Regions from separate parts of the Paenibacillus sp. FSL K6-2393 genome, predicted to be linked through region 1. Evidence: predicted binding sites of a transcription regulator. Region 1 holds the regulator's gene; each other region holds the start of a gene.

Evidence for each region. Region 1 encodes Rex, which represses fermentation and respiration genes when NADH is low (regulators of the CRP and FNR family bind a similar motif). Its sites were predicted from a motif close to TTGTGAAATATTTCACAA; they were not measured.
Region 2: the regulator Rex is predicted to act here: its motif matches at 2,705-2,722, upstream of adhE (bifunctional acetaldehyde-CoA/alcohol dehydrogenase).
Region 3: the regulator Rex is predicted to act here: its motif matches at 3,950-3,967, upstream of nadA (quinolinate synthase NadA).

What each region holds. Positions count from the first base shown of each region.
Region 1 is NZ_JBBOCU010000001.1:2,645,703-2,651,395, reverse strand. Features, by position in the region: gene MHI14_RS11785 (cell wall elongation regulator TseB-like domain-containing protein) at 274-804, opposite strand; gene MHI14_RS11780 (amidohydrolase) at 844-2,151, opposite strand; gene MHI14_RS11775 (redox-sensing transcriptional repressor Rex) at 2,138-2,791, opposite strand; gene dinG (ATP-dependent DNA helicase DinG) at 3,010-5,693, opposite strand, start outside.
Region 2 is NZ_JBBOCU010000001.1:2,413,991-2,419,683, reverse strand. Features, by position in the region: gene adhE (bifunctional acetaldehyde-CoA/alcohol dehydrogenase) at 12-2,624, opposite strand; gene MHI14_RS10635 (Crp/Fnr family transcriptional regulator) at 3,055-3,771, shown strand; gene MHI14_RS10630 (hypothetical protein) at 3,859-4,572, opposite strand; gene MHI14_RS10625 (hypothetical protein) at 4,770-5,501, opposite strand; gene MHI14_RS10620 (winged helix-turn-helix transcriptional regulator) at 5,693-5,693, opposite strand, start outside.
Region 3 is NZ_JBBOCU010000002.1:47,390-53,082, reverse strand. Features, by position in the region: gene MHI14_RS27335 (type III pantothenate kinase) at 1-400, opposite strand, end outside; gene nadC (carboxylating nicotinate-nucleotide diphosphorylase) at 407-1,273, opposite strand; gene nadB (L-aspartate oxidase) at 1,270-2,904, opposite strand; gene nadA (quinolinate synthase NadA) at 2,940-3,878, opposite strand; gene ftsH (ATP-dependent zinc metalloprotease FtsH) at 4,178-5,693, opposite strand, start outside.

The DNA of each region.
Region 1 (5,693 bases):
AACCTACTGGCTTATTGGTATATACGAATATGTGTACATTGACTCCTGCGAGAATTTCGACAGGATTATTTGTTTTTGAATGTAACTTTGAGTACATATCTGAGTATATCACATCGTATATACATTTTCGAAGGCGAAAATATGAATAAATTATTAATTTTAACTATTTAAATCAAAAATGTTTACAGACAACACAAAGAACCGGTTCAGTCGGATATCCGTCTGCCGGTTCTTTTATTTCTCTAATTCTCTAGTTATGTCACTCTATTTGTTCTAGCTGTTCGGGAGGGTGTAGACCAGGTCCACCTGTTCTCCGTTGCTAAAACGATAAAAGCGATAGTGGTTATGCGTACCGTCTTTATAATACACTTGCCACACATATATTCCATTCACAACTCCGGGCATGATTCGCTTAATCTCGCCGGCAGGAACTTCAGAACTGAAGCGATTGCGGATCTGCGCTTCGGACATGCCATTCTGCAGCAGCTCACTGTGTACAGCGTTTGCACCCTTAGCCGGTTGATTGTTTGCATCGAATTTAACCCAGACCATAACATCCTGGTTATCCTTATTTTTACCGATCAGGGTCCAGTAGATGTTGTCAGAGCCTTCTTTGTCTCCCCAGATGTACTTGCGCAATTCATCATAGGATGTAATGCCCAGTTGCTTCTGTGCTGCTTGTATGGCGAGCGCTTCTTCCTTACGTTGGTCCTGTGTGACATAGACGTAATAACGCTGAAGTCCAAACAGAATCAGAACCAGTGCAAGCAGCGAAATCCATATCCACTTCTTTTTTTTCTTCAAAAGCCGAACTTCCTTTCCCTATGATGTTCTGTCCTGCAATTAACGAGCAAGCAGACCATCAAATGCCAATTGAGACTCACGCAAAATGCGCTCTTCATCCAGCGTCAGACATTCGCCGTGTTTCACCACTTGTTTTCCATCCACCCATACGTGCTCTACATCTTTGGCAGAAGCCGAGTAGATGGTATGCGAGATCAGGTCTGTATGTGGATAGAAATGTGCCTGTTCAATGTCCAAAGCGATAAAATCAGCCTTCATGCCAACCTGGAGTGCTCCGGTATTGTTCAAGAAGATGGATTTGGCACCGTATGACGTTCCGAGGAGTAACGCTTCGCCTGCTGGCACTGCCGTCGGGTCACCAGATACACCTTTGTGGATCAATGCAGCCAGTCTCATTTCCTCGAACATATCCAGGTTGTTGTTGCTTGCCGGTCCGTCTGTTCCGAGTGACACGGTAACTCCTGCTTTCAGTAACGCAGGTACCCGCGCAACACCGGAAGCGAGTTTCAGGTTACTTCCCGGGTTATGGGATACAGCCACATCATGACGGGCCAAAATTTCAATCTCTTCGTCATTCAGATGCACCGCATGTGCAACCAGGGATGGACGGGAGAAAAAGCCCAGTTTCTCCAGATGTGCCACAGGACGCAGTCCATAATCAGCCACGTTCTGCTCCACTTCACGAAGCGTTTCAGACATATGTGTATGGAGAGGAAGGTTCAGGTCGTTCGCAACCTGCACAAGCTTCTCTATGTAGTCAGGAGGGCATGTATATGGTGCATGTGGCGAGATTACGGTTGTAATGCGACCATCTGCCTGTCCATTCCACTCACGTGCAAACGCTGCCGACTCCTCCAGCTTCCGCAGTTGCTCTTCTTCCGAGCACAGCCCGATTACACCACGTGCCAGTGCTGCTCTAACGCCTGATTGCTCCACAACTTTGGCAACTTGATCCATGTGATCGTACATGTCCAGGAAAGCTGTAGTTCCGCCTTTCAACATTTCAAGCACCGACAGGGAAGTTCCCCAATATACATCTTCTGAAGTCATTTTTGCTTCCATCGGCCACATTTTTTCCTGCAACCATACTTGCAATGCAAGATCGTCTCCGTGCCCTCTGAGCAACGACATTGCTGCATGACCATGCGTATTGATCAGACCCGGCAGGAAGAACAGTCCTTTTCCATCCACTTTGGTACAATTTTTGTCTCCATCCGGCAATGTCTCACCAATATGCACAATCTTGTCATCCTCGACAACCATGTATCCTTGAACCACGTTCCATGCTGTGCCGCCTTCATTAACGGCAAATTTGCCGTTGTGAATTACCCATCTATTTGTTGTCATCTTCCTCGTCGTCCTTTCCAGTCTCCAAGTAATAGGCCAAACTAAGCAGATCCGTTGTAAAGTCAGCATGGTGAATGCGGATATGCGGCGGTGTTTTTAGAATTGTTGGTGCAAAATTAAGGATCGCTTCAATTCCTGATTCAATAAGCTGATCCGCAACATTTTGGGCTTCCGTATCCGGAACCGTGATAATACCGATACGGATGTTTTCCGTTTTAACCGCTTCCGTCAATTCATTCATTGGTTTTACCGTCAAACTGTTGATTTGGCTACCAATCTTCGGTCCATATGCATCAAATACAGCAACAATCTTCATGTTGTCTTTCAGATATGCGTTGTAGTTGGACAAGGCTTGACCGAGATTACCCGCGCCTACCAGAGCTACATTAATTTGCTGATCGATTTTGAGAATGTGACGAATTTTCTCAATCAAATAAGATACATCATACCCGATTCCTTTACGACCAAAATCACCGAAGTAAGCCAGGTCTTTACGAATTTGGGCCGGATTCAGATCCAGCCTCTGTCCAAGCTCTTGAGAAGAAACAGTAGCCACCTCACGCTGATGCAACTCGTTCAAATAACGCAAGTATACAGGCAGACGGCGTACCACCGCTTCTGAAATTTTATCCGATTTCATTCTTGCTCCCCCTTACCAAGGCCACGATAAAATAATAGATGAAAAGATGAGCATCCTGTATAAACTCAAAGATAAACGTGACATTTTATACAGAATGCTCCTTGTAATTTAGGTTATAAGTTCTTACGTGCAGCTGCTTTAATCGGATACGGAAATATCTAATAAAGTTTAACGCCAAACGATAGTGTCATGCAATGATATAACGAACAAAACAACCATTATTTTTGTTCATTAGCAGGTTTTTCCAACCACTCGGTAATTCGTGGAACCATCTGCTCCGTGAGCATGTGTTCCATTTTGGGACCAGGTAAAGAATATAAAAAGAATTTACCATAGTACGCTTCAATCACCCGTGTATCATAAACAATGACAATTCCTCTGTCCTTCGCTGTACGCACCAACCGGCCAAATCCCTGCTTGAAACGAATGACCGCTTGCGGCACGGACAGTTTCATGAACGGATTTTTCTTCTGTTCCTGAAGCAGCTCACTCTTGGCTTCCACCAACGGATGATTCGGTGGCTGGAAAGGCAGTCGCACAATAGCGAGACAGGTTAGCGCCTCTCCCGGGATATCTACACCCTCCCAGAAGCTGCTTGTACCCAGAAGTACCGTAGCTTTGGCATCTTGGAACCTGCGAGTCAGCTTGGAGCGGCTTCCACTGTCAACGCCTTGCCCAAGCAACGAGATGTCGTTACCAGACAGTGCCTCCTTCAGCGGATCATAGACCTGTCGCAGCATCTTGTATGAAGTAAACAGAACCATCATGCGTCCACGCGTGGCAATTGCCGTCTCTGCGAGTGATCGCACCAGCATATTAACAAAGTGCGCATCACCCACACTGCCCTTCACACTCGGGAAATCACGCGGAATCACCAGAAGTGCCTGATCGCGATAGTTGAAAGGTGATGGCAGCATCGAAGTTAACAACCGATTATTCTCGGAAGCTTCCTGCAAGCCAAGTTGTTCAATCATGAACTGGAATGACTTATCTACCGAAAGCGTAGCCGATGTAAGTACAACACTTTTCTTTTTATCAAAAAATAAATCCTTAAGTTGTGCACTGACATCTACAGGTACAGCATACAACTGAAGAGATTTACTTCGGAACTGACCGCTGGCTTCCATCCAGTACACCGTTTTGGCATCATCCATACGCATGAAGAAACGTAGATTCTCCTTCAATGTGGTCAGATCTTTCAGCAATCCTGTAATGTCCGTGATCAGACTATCCGATTGATAATCATCCTGATCCTCTTTCACCTCAAGCAGCAATTTGTCCCCTTTGCGAACCAAATCGCCCAGAGTCACATAGATCTGGTTCTCCAGATCCTGCAACTCCTGCCATTTTGCAGGTTTCTGAGAAGCTTTCAGACGCAGTGAAAATTGCCCCGTCTCTCCCGGTGAAGCATCACTTCGTTCAGGCAACAAACCGAACAAGGCATCGCTCATACGATCCCACAGTTCCTTGACCTCAACAGCCAGCGGGAACATCTGATCCACCATGGAGCCCCATTGAACCGAATTTTCATGCCCGGATAACTGGGAACGAAGCATAGGCAGCTGACCATTACGACTGTCTTTAAACAGGCGGGTCAGTGTATGAACCAAGGTGAAATATTTCATATGCATTCCAAGATGTTTACCAGCGACATCCTCCAGATGATGTGCCTCATCGATCACAAGACTCTCATAGGCTGGCAGCAGCTGATGCGCGGCTTTCACATCCGTAAATAATTTGGAGTGATTGGTGATTACAATATCAGACAACCCGGCCTCATGTTTGGCACGATGGTAGAAACATTTGCGGAACCATGGACATGATCTTCCCAGACAGGACTCGGATTCGCTCTGTACCGTCTCCCAGAAGTCCCCTCCGCGTCCGCTAAGGTTAAGTTCCTCATCATCTCCGGTTTCGGTCTGCGTGAGCCAGACAATCATCTGAGCAGCTGTGAAATAATCCTCTTTGGGTGTAGCGAATTCACGTTTATTGATTTTGTGTTCAAATTTGCGCAGGCACAGGTAATGTCCACGTCCTTTGAATACAGCAGCCTTAAACGGGAACGGAACCACTTGAGTCAGCATCGGAATGTCCCGCTCTCTCAATTGCTCCTGCAGATTGATCGTATGCGTGCTGACCATAACTTTCTGTTCCTGCTTCACACTTTCGTAAATAGCAGGCAAGAGATAACCCAGAGATTTACCGGTGCCTGTTCCTGCTTCGATCAAGAGATGTTTCTCTTCATCCAGGGCTTGCCTTACACTGCTGAACATCTGAGTCTGCGCTTCACGCTCTTCGTAATGATCCAGCGTATCCTTCAGGTTCTCCCGAACCTGGTCCATAAACTGTTCGAAGCTTACACCATCAAGGGGGTTAGCCTCCCGCTCATCGCGTGGTGCACCAATATCGGTCCAATCACTTACATTAAGAGCAAGCTGACGATAATAGGTATGTCCGTCCAGATCCTGAATCGGCTCTGCTTCCTTCTCACTGCGCATTCCGTCCAAGAACCAGCCCAAGTCACTGTCTTCTGGTGCAAACAGGTCACTGAGGCGCTGAATCGTTATGAGCGGTAATTCCTTTAACTCATCCAGGCACTTGAGCAGCACATAGGCTGTCGCCAGTGCATCACTGTCTGCCTGGTGAGGGCGATCATGTTGAAATCCAAATTCGGAAGACACATAACCGAGTTGATAAGAACCCAGTGATGGGAATGTGATCTTCAGAAAATCAATCGTGTCCAGAATGCGGCCAGTGAACGGCAAATAACCGCAACGGTCAAGAGCATTCTGCAAAAAGTGAAAATCAAAAGCGACGTTGTGTCCAACAAGCACCACATCATTAAGTAGCGGAACCATCTCCATCATCATCTCTTCGAGTGAAGGAGCGTCCGCCACATCTG
Region 2 (5,693 bases), 230 kb from region 1:
TTCTAAATTTATTATTCAAACTTTCCATAGAAAGCGTTGCGGTATACATCGGCCAGTTCAGTTACCAGCGGCAGCTTCGGATTGGCGGTTGTACATTGGTCTTCGAAGGCACGGTCTGCCAGATAATCCACATGTGCTTCAAAGTCTTTGGCATCAAATCCGATTTCCTGGAACGATTCTTCAATGCCCAATGTTTTGTTCAGTTTGCGAATCGCATTGATGAGACTGGTTACGCCTTCTTCTGTCGTACGTGCAGGCAATCCCAGAATCCGTGCGATTTCGGCATACCGCTCATCCGCTACAAAGTGCGAATATTTCGGGAACGATGCAAATTTGGTCGGTTTTTTCGCGTTGTAACGAATGACGTGTGGCATCAGGATTGCATTGGTGCGTCCGTGTGCGGTATGGTACTGACCGCCCCATTTGTGCGCCAAGCTGTGGTTAATGCCCAGGAATGCGTTGGCAAATGCCATACCGGCAATTGTGGAAGCATTATGCATTTTCTCACGTGCCAGTTTGTCACCTTGCAGTGCCGATTGCTCCAGGTATTGGAACACCAGTTGGATTGCTTTGATCGCAAGTCCATCCGTGTAATCATTTGCCATGACAGACACATATGCTTCAATCGCATGCGTCAGGACGTCCATACCTGTATCTGCAACGGCTGTTCTAGGCAGGGAGTACACAAACTCCGGATCAACAATCGCTACGTCTGGTGTCAGCTCATAGTCGGCCAATGGATATTTGGTGTTACCTTGATTTTTATCTGTGATAACCGCGAACGATGTCACTTCAGATCCTGTACCGGATGTGGTTGGAATTGCTACAAATTTCGCTTTTACGCCGAGACGTGGATATTTGTAGATCCGTTTACGGATATCCATGAATTTCTGTTTCAGATCGTTGAAGTCCGTGTCCGGATATTCATAGAACAACCACATGGCTTTGGCAGCATCCATCGGTGATCCACCGCCGAGTGCGATAATGCAGTCTGGCTGGAAGCGGCGCATCATTTCTGTACCGCGGTCTACCGTTGTTGTCGATGGATCTGGCTCAACATCGGAGAATACTTCGATCGCTACTGGCATTTGGCGTTGACGCAGATAGTGTTCTACCTTTTCAACATATCCAAGTTTCACCATCATGGCATCCGTAATAATCGCCACACGTGTGATATCAGGCATTTTGGCAAGATACTGCGTTGCCCCTTTTTCGAAGTAGACTTTGTTTGGCACTTTGAACCATTGCATATTCACGGTACGGCGAGCCACCCTTTTCACATTGATTAAGTTCACAGCGGTTACGTTGGAAGAAGTCGAGTTACGTCCGTATGATCCGCATCCCAGTGTCAACGATGGCATGTTTGTGTTGTAGATATCCCCGATGGCACCGTGTGTGGATGGTGAGTTCACAATAATCCGTCCGGTTTGCAGACGATCTGCGAATTTGCCGATCACTTCTTCATTTGTGGAGTGGATAACCGAAGAGTGACCCATGCCGCCAAAAGCAACCACTTCTGCCGCACGCTCAATGCCCTCTGCTGCCGTTTTAACTTTGTAACAAGCCAGTACCGGGCTTAATTTCTCAGCCGACAATGGGAATTTGGTACCTACCCCTTCAATCTCGGCCACGAGAATTTTGGTGCCTGCTGGAACTTCAATACCGCACAACTTCGCAATGCTCACCGCAGATTGACCAACAATCGCCGGGTTCACCGCACATTTCTCGGCATTAATCGCACCTGCTGTCAATTTTGCTGCTTCATCTTTGTTAACAAAGTAACAGCCATTTGCGATCATTTTTTTCTTCACTTGATCGAAGATCGGTTCTTCAATGATGACCGCTTGTTCGGAAGCACAGATCATGCCGTTATCGAAAGATTTGGACAGGATCAAATCCGTCACTGCCTGATTGATATCAGCACTTTTCTCGATAAAGCAAGGAACGTTACCCGGTCCTACGCCCAGTGCAGGTTTACCACAGCTGTACGCCGCACGTACCATGCCTGATCCGCCTGTTGCCAGAATGAGAGCCACATCATTGTGATTCATCAGTTCGTTTGTACGATCCATGGAAGGATCATCAATCCACTGAATACAATCCGCTGGTGCACCATGTTTCACTGCTGCTTCCAACAGGATTTTAGCAGCTTCCCGGCTACAATTCTGTGCAGATGGGTGGAAACCAAAGATGATTGGGTTACGCGTCTTGATGGAGATCAGTGCTTTAAACATCGTTGTTGATGTTGGATTGGTTACTGGTGTAATCCCCATAATAATGCCGACCGGCTCCGCAATTTTCTGGAAGCTTTCATATTCGTTGTCTTCAATCACACCTACGGTTTTGTCGTACTTGATGCTATGGTACACATATTCTGTTGCAAATATATTTTTGGTGATTTTATCCTCATATACTCCGCGGCCTGTTTCTTCTACGGCCATCTTGGCGAGCATCATGTGTTTATCCAGACCCGCAAGCGCCATCGCTTGCACAATCCGGTCAATCTGCTTCTGGTCCATCTTCATGAATGCGGCGTGTGCTTTATTCGCTTTGTCAATTAACGTTTGAATATACTGACCTGCTGTCGGTTCTTTTGCTGGGGCGACTTCGTTCTTTACAGCCATCTCCCTCATCCTCCTAAAGGTTCGTATTAGTTTGTCTCTCTCGTTTACATTCACATCGTAACATGACAATAAACTTAATTATGTGATTTTTTTCACAAAGTATAACAAATTTAATTTAAGTTTTGTAGTGTCCTTCATACGACCATTTTCACTTCCTATTTAAAATATAGGGCTGTAAAATTCATCCTCTCCATTAAAAGTGAATTTTATCACAATGTTTGAAATTTCGTCATTTTTGCCCCCTTTCCTTCCCCCTCAAACGGTAAGATTAGGTATATACTGAACTTAAAAATTGAACCACCGCAATTTGTACCGTCCTTCCTCCCGGCCGAGATGACCCTGATCAGGACGGCAACGGTTTGCGGCGAACCTCGGAGGCTACTGCTTACTACAGAAGGTCGTCCGATGGACATAAAGGGGAGATAGACTTATGAGAGAACTAACAACTGTACTGGAAAAGCGCGGTAATACCAACTGTTTCTCGGAAGCAAATTTCAACCATCTGCTGGTTACCATGAAAGATAGAACTTATCCGGAAGGTACACATCTGTACTGGGAAGGCGACATCTCTGACAAACTTTATTATATGAAACGGGGTCGTGCCCAGATCACCAAATCCACGGATGAAGGCAAGGAACTGATCATGTACATGTATCAATCCGGTGATATGATTGGCCAGGCTGATCCCTTCTTTGGCTCTAAACACAGCTTCTCAGCGGAAGTTCTGGAGGATAGTGAGATTGGTGTACTGGAGCATAAAGACTTGGAGATGTTAATCTGCCAGCATTGTGACTTTGCGATCGACTTTATGAAATGGATGGGCATCCACCACCGGTTGACACAGACCAAATTCCGGGATCTCATGTTATATGGCAAACCGGGTGCACTCTGCTCCACCCTCATTCGGTTGTCGAATTCGTATGGTGAGCCTCATGGGGAGCATGTCATTATTCACAAAAAAATTACCCACACGGACCTGTCCAATATGATTGGAGCCACTCGTGAAAGTGTAAACCGCATGTTAAGCGATCTGCGCAAGAAAGATGCGATTGAATATGACAATGGCATGATTGTCATCAAAGATCTGAAGATGCTGCAAGGGATCTGTCACTGTGAACTTTGCCCGAACGAGATCTGTCGTATTTAATATTTGAATATGTTAATCGGATATTGCTTATATATTATAATGAAAAAAGCCCAGTTCTCTAAAAAGAGATTGGGCTTCTTGGTATACTTAGGATGCATTGGTCAATTCAAGCTTTACCGCATCACGTGGATTCAATTTCATGTCCAGACCATTTTCCATTAATTCTTTGTCATTCACCATAATGACCCACCGCTCATTCATACGAGGCGTGACATTCTCGACCGAAACGACAATTTTGTTATTCTCAGACATTCTTACAATGCCGCTGGACTTCAACACATCGCGAACTGTGCACTCTTGAACGTAGACGCCGGCATATTGACGATTAAGGGTTGGCATAATGTTTCCACCGCTAACCTTGAGTAACGTTGTCTGATATGCAACGCCATCCCCCCCACTGTCAGCGGCTTTCACGTAAATGATCACTTCATCTTTGGCATGAAGCTCCATGTCCCAATCTTGCTGCTCAATATCCTTGCCATTTAATTTGACAGCCCAGCTCAGCGAAGAATCCAGAGAAACTTCTCCGACGGATTGAATCCGTTTGCCATCTGCCGTAAAATCTACCAGTCCGCTATTGAGTAATGCTTTTTTGAGTGTCAAACCCTCACTAAAATCTCGCTTAATGGACTTTGTTGCATCAGGCAAAAATGTACTGCCATCTACAGCCACTGTGATCGTATTCGCTGTTTCTGTCTCCTTGACAATTGGCTGCTCAGAAGGCTGTGTCTCACTACAACCAGCCAAGATCGCCAGTAGGAGCAAACATACACCTATGTAACCGGGGATTTTCTTCATCATGTAGGTAACACCACCCTGCGTAAAATCATTCACCCTGTTGTCCATAACCTCTATTATGGCACAACTTTCGGCAAAAAAAAGTGTCAAAGCCGTTACTTTTATAGGGTGTCCCCTCCAAATAGGGCTTGTACAAGAAAGAGAGCCTGCACACAGGCTCTCCAATCTAATTCATTTTTATGTTCGAATTGGTTACGTTATCACTGGACACTAGCCTGCATATATGTCCGTCCTCCATCGCCATCTTTCAGATATGGATTAAGCCCGAAGAACTGCTCCTCAGATACATATACACCTGTCAGCAATCGACCTTCAAGTAATCCACCATCCACCTGTACACAACATGAAGGTGCGTCTACATACTCCTGATATAGCGGAATCTGCCCATATTGTTGATGGACCTTGAATACCTTGCCTTGCTCGTGCAAAGGCCGTTCCGAGAAATAGGTAGGCACAATATAACGGGCAATGACATCCAGTTCCTGCACGCTATAAAAGGGTTCATCCCCAAGCCATGGTGCAAACATTCGAATCTTCTCATATTGAGACCAGACAACCGCCTGAATCAGCATTTCTGCCTGAACCAACCGACCTTCTCCCACATCCAGAACCAACCGCTCACCATGGATGGTATCTTCCATCTGAGAAGTCTTTGAATCAGGTTGTCCCAGCTCACATCCGATACACTTCCAGCCCCTGGACGTTTGAATCCATTTTTGCAGCACCGCCGGAGCTAATCTCGGACCATCGCTGTTCACAGAATGCGTATTCACTTCGGCAAGATCATCCATAACCGAACGGGAATATGCTGTGCGCTTAAACAACTCCGCAGCTTTTTTGTAAATCAGATGTACCTGAATGGATGCGCTCTCAAGTTCTGCAATATCTTTTTTGCCGTAGCGTACTTCACGGGATAAGCTTTCTTCTCTCATGACAAGTGGGCCTCCTTCGCTCCGGCCGTCTGTGGCCATTTTCTATAGATTATACTACAACTCATGACAACATGTGCATAGCCCAAGAGAAAAACGCCGATCCACGTTATACTTAAGACAAAAACCCCTGATTTCCACAGAAATCAGGAGTCTATGTCATTCATGCAACGAAAGTGGGTGATGCTTATACGT
Region 3 (5,693 bases), on a different contig from region 1:
TTGCGGTACCAAAATCGACCACGACGAGAGGGCCGCCATACTTCTCAACGGCTGCCACTGCATTAACAATACGATCTGCACCCACTTCACGAGGGTTCTCATATCGCAGGTTCAAGCCAGTTTTGATACCAGGCCCGACAAGCAAAGCTTTTTTGCCTACATACTTCTCACACATCGCTTCGATTACATTCACCAGTGGCGGAACCACAGATGAGATGATGACACCTTCGATGTCACTTGCCCTGATGCCGGACATATGAAATAAATTATAAATCAATACGCCGTATTCATCCACTGTTGACTGACGTGATGTACTCAGACGAAAGTGGTGCAGCAATTCCCGGCCTTGATATACGCCGAGCACCATATTGCTGTTCCCCACGTCTACAACTAGAATCAAAGAGGTTCACCCCTCTTTCTTTTCATTTAAATCCAGACTAATATCCAGGCTCTCAAAGGAATAGGTTAACCTGCCAACCGAAATTACATCCACACCACTCTCTGCAATACCACGAATGGTCTGGAGGGACACGTTACCGGATGCTTCAACCTTCACATGAGGAGCCTGTTCACGAATAAGCTCAACTGCTTCACGCATCCGCTCTGGATGCATGTTATCCAGCATAATGATATCTGCCCCGGCTTGCAAGGCTTCTCTCACCTGCTCTAGATTTTCAGTCTCCACTTCAATCGTCATCGTATGTGGGATAACGGTTCGTGCACGCTGTACCGCCTCGGTGATTCCGCCTGCACCCTTGATGTGGTTATCCTTAATCATAACGGCATCGTACAGTCCAAATCGATGATTCGCTCCGCCACCCACGCGCACTGCATATTTCTCAAGTAATCGGTGGCCAGGCGTTGTCTTACGTGTATCCACAAGCCTGGTCTCAAGACCATCCAGCACATCCACGTAGGCACGCGTACGCGTAGCTATTCCGGACATACGTTGCAGCAAGTTAAGTGCCAGTCGTTCCCCCGTAAGCAGAGAATGTGTACTTCCCTCTACCTCGGCCAAAATCGTGCCATGGGTAACCTTGTCTCCGTCTGTTACCTTCGGTGTAAATACAAGATCAGGATCAACGACCTGAAATACAAGTTCAGCTACGGTCATGCCTGCAATAACACCATTGTCTTTGGCGTGTATAATGGCCTTGGATTGGTTGCCTGCTGGGATCGTCACACTTGTTGTAACGTCACCTGCACCAACATCTTCACGAAGCCAGTTTTTGATTGATTCGATAAGCCCTTCATTATATCCATTCAGTATCATGACATCAATTCCTCCACAATCGCTTGTTCTCGCTGCTGCAGACTATGCTTCTGCCACACGATATCATCACGCGCCGGGAAATCCTCACGATAGTGAGCCCCCCGACTCTCCTCGCGGTGTAATGCTCCGCTGGTAACTAACCAGGCACAGGTCAGAAGGTTGGCATACTCCAGCTCTTCCTTATGGGTGAGAGTCTGATCAAAAAATTGCAATTCCTGTTGCAGCTTGTCCATGGCCTTCTGCAGATCCTCACCATTCCGGCGCAAGCCTACCTGACGAACCATCATTTTCTGTAGTCGTAAACGTCTTTCGGATACCGGCTTTTGCTCTTCCGTGATCTTATTGATCTTGTTATTCATCTCTACAGATGAAGGCGCAGCCCCTCTTACTTGTAATAAACCAAGCGGAGGAAGAGATTGAATACGATCAACAATTCTCCGCCCAAATACAATCGCTTCTGATAAAGAGTTACTTGCCAGGCGATTAGCTCCGTGCACTCCTGTAGAAGACACCTCACCACAAGCAAATAACCGGGAGATGTTGCTCTCTCCACTAAGATCCGTTTTCACTCCACCCATCATGTAATGGGCAGCAGGTGCAACGGGAATCCAGTCCGTTGTCATGTCCAATCCATAACGCATACAAGTCTCATATATGGTAGGGAACCGATGCTTGATCATCTCTGGTTGTTCATGCGTAATGTCCAAGTACACAAAGGTACTGTTGGTGGACTCCATCTCACTAACAATCGCTCGTGCCACGATATCGCGTGGGGCCAGTTCAAGCTGGGCATGATAACGATCCATAAAGCGCTCGCCCTTCACATTGCGCAAATATGCCCCTTCGCCGCGTACGGCTTCTGACACAAGGAAACGCGGGGCCCCCGGGTAACAAAGAGAGGTGGGGTGGAATTGGATAAATTCCATGTCACGAACAATAGCCCCAGCCCGATAGGCCATGGCTACACCATCGGCAGTAGCTACATCCGGATTCGTCGTGTATCGGTACAGTTGTCCTGCCCCACCAGAGCAGAGCACAGTGGCCTGTGCCTTCACGAACACTTGCGATCCGTCATCCTTCTGAACCAGAGCGCCAATGCATTCCCCTCGATCTGTAATCAGGTCAATAACAAAATGCTCATCCCATACTTCAATTCCGGGATGTTCATTCACTTCGACCGCAAGCGCACGTACAATCTCATATCCTGTTGCATCTCCGTTGGCATGCAAAATACGGCGGTGGCTATGCGCACCTTCCTGCGTCAACGCCAACTCGCCGTTCTCCAGATCAAATAAAGTACCCAAACGAATCAGTTCCTTCACTCCGTCCGGACCCTCATTCACCAATACCTCTACCGCTTCGGAGCGGCATAAGCCCGCTCCTGCTACAAGTGTATCCTGCAAGTGGTAAGCAGGTGAATCATCCTCAGCAATAACCGCAGCGATGCCTCCCTGCGCATATCTGGTGTTACTTTCAAGTAATGACTTCTTCGTGATCATTAACACACGTTGTTGTTCACTTGCCTTAATGGCAGTAAACAAACCAGCAATCCCTGAGCCTATAACCAGTACATCCGTCTCTACCATGGGTAGCGCAGACAGATCAAAATCAACTAAATATTGCGGTATCATGTTATTCACCTGTCTTGGAGCAAGAGTAGCGCATCCTACTTTACCAACAACATGCGCTCTAGTGATTCTCTGGCTTTGTCGGCAACGGCCGGTGGCACGTAGATTTGCGGCTTCATCGTTTCCAGGCATTTCACCAGTTTCTTCAAGTTGTTCACCTTCATGTTGGGACATACGAGGAACTTGGTAGCAAAGTGGAACTGTTTATCCGGACTATCCAGACGAAGCTGATATCCTGTACCATCTTCGGTACCTACGATAAATTCCTTCGCTGATGAATTTTTGCAATACTCCAGAATAGCTGTTGTGCTGCCTACAAAATCACCCATTTCTACAACCTCAGGGCGACACTCTGGATGGACAACAAACTCTGCATTCGGATGCTTGGCTCTCATCTCCACCACATCTTTGACTGTAAGCATATCGTGAGTGTTGCAATAACCTTCCCAGATAATCATTTTCTTGTCTGTATGCTGCTGCACATAATGTCCCAGGTTTTTATCCGGTACCCAGATAATTTCGTCGGAATCCACCGATTGAATAACCCGGACTGCGTTCGCCGATGTACAACAGATGTCAGTCTCTGCTTTGATCTCAGCCGAGGAATTGATATACGTAACCACCTTGGCATTAGGATGTTGTGCTTTCAATTTGCGTAGTCCATCCACATTCACCATATCTGCCATTGGGCAGCCCGCACGTTCGTCCGGGATAATAACTGTTTTATTTGGCGCTAGAATTTTAGCGCTTTCACCCATAAAATGAACACCACAGAAAACAATCACATCCGCATCTGTTTGTGCTGCCTTCTGGGCTAACAGAAACGAATCTCCACGGAAGTCAGCAACCTCCTGTACTTCGTCACGTTGATAATAATGGGCAAGAATAATGGCATTACGTTCCTTCTTCAACTCCATAAGCCGCGCACGCAACTCGCGGTTCATCTCAGCCTTGCGCTCTAAAGCCAGAGCTTCCACCTGTGATCCTCTCCTTTATCGGGACAGCGTCATGCGCTGTTTCGTGGGCTAACCTAAGTCGTTATCTTCGCTTGAGAAACGAATCACAAGCGGTTTAACAACTAATTTACACAACGTTCACGACTCTGTCAATAAATGAAAAAGGCCCGGAACAGCGCTGTAACCACCTGTTTGCTAACTGGTTCGCCATCTAACTCCCGTTTATCTTTATCTATCCTCTTTTAAAATAATGGATAAAAAAAGAGAGCCCCGAGGGCTCTCTTGATTTTACCTGCTATCCTAGCCAGATGTATTATGCATTAAGACGTTGGCTTTGTTCCGCCATCATCCGGGTTATTGTTATTACCCTTTTCCAGATTCGGAGCTTCGTTTGGAATATCTCCGGCTGGTGGCTCAGGCGTTTCATCTTTACCTTGAATACGGACACGCACATCACCGATGTTGTCGATGATTGGCTCTCCGCCTTCAGTTGGTGTGCCTTCACCATCATTGTCATTCTCTGCTTTTGGAGTCAAAGAACCTGTTTCGATCAATTGCTTGATCTGATCCATTTCCAAAGTCTCTACCTCAAGCAAAGTTTGAGCGATCAGGTGCATCTCTTTTGAATGTTTAACAAGCAAGTCTTTACACTTCTCATAACAATCATTGATAAAGCGTTGCATTTCCTGATCAATCTCATAAGCAATGGAATCCGAGTAATTCTGTTCATGACCGATATCCCGACCAAGGAATACCTGTCCTTGTGAACTTCCGAATTGCATAGGTCCCAATTTCTCACTCATACCGTATTCCATAACCATGCTGCGAACAATACCTGTCGCTTGCTGGAAGTCACTGTATGCACCAGTACCAATTTCTCCGATGAACAATTCTTCAGCTACACGACCCCCGAGAAGTCCGGTTACTTTATCCAACAGTTCCTGCTTGGTAACCAGCATACGGTCTTCTTTTGGCAACATGATTACATATCCACCCGCACGTCCGCGCGGAATAATGGTCACTTTATGTACCATATCAGCATGTTCGAGGAAATATCCTACAATGGTATGACCTGCTTCGTGATAAGCAACGATTCGTTTCTCGCGATCACTGATGACACGGCTTTTCTTCTCCGTACCAACGATGACACGGTCAATCGCTTCGTCAACTTCCTTCATGGAAATATCTTTACGGTTACGACGCGCTGCAAGCAATGCCGCTTCGTTCAAGAGATTCTCCAAATCCGCACCAGAGAAACCTGTTGTACGCTTCGCGATAATATCCATTTTCACATCTTTGGTCAGTGGTTTATTACGGGAATGTACTTTCAGGACAGCTTCACGACCTCTTACATCAGGGCGGTCAACCGTAATTTGACGGTCAAAACGTCCTGGACGCAGCAAGGCAGGGTCCAAAATATCTGCACGGTTCGTTGCAGCTACGATGATAATACCTTCGTTAGCTCCGAAACCGTCCATTTCAACGAGCAACTGGTTGAGTGTTTGCTCACGCTCATCGTGACCACCACCAAGACCAGCACCACGCTGACGTCCTACAGCATCAATCTCATCGATAAAGATGATACATGGCGCATTTTTCTTCGCATTTTCAAACAAATCACGTACACGTGATGCACCGACACCGACAAACATCTCAACGAAGTCGGAACCTGAAATACTGAAGAATGGTACACCCGCTTCACCGGCTACGGCACGAGCGAGCAACGTTTTACCGGTACCTGGAGGACCTACGAGCAATACGCCCTTAGGAATCCGTGCACCTACTGCTGCGAATTTACGAGGGTCCTTGAGGAAGTCTACAACCTCAACAAGTTCC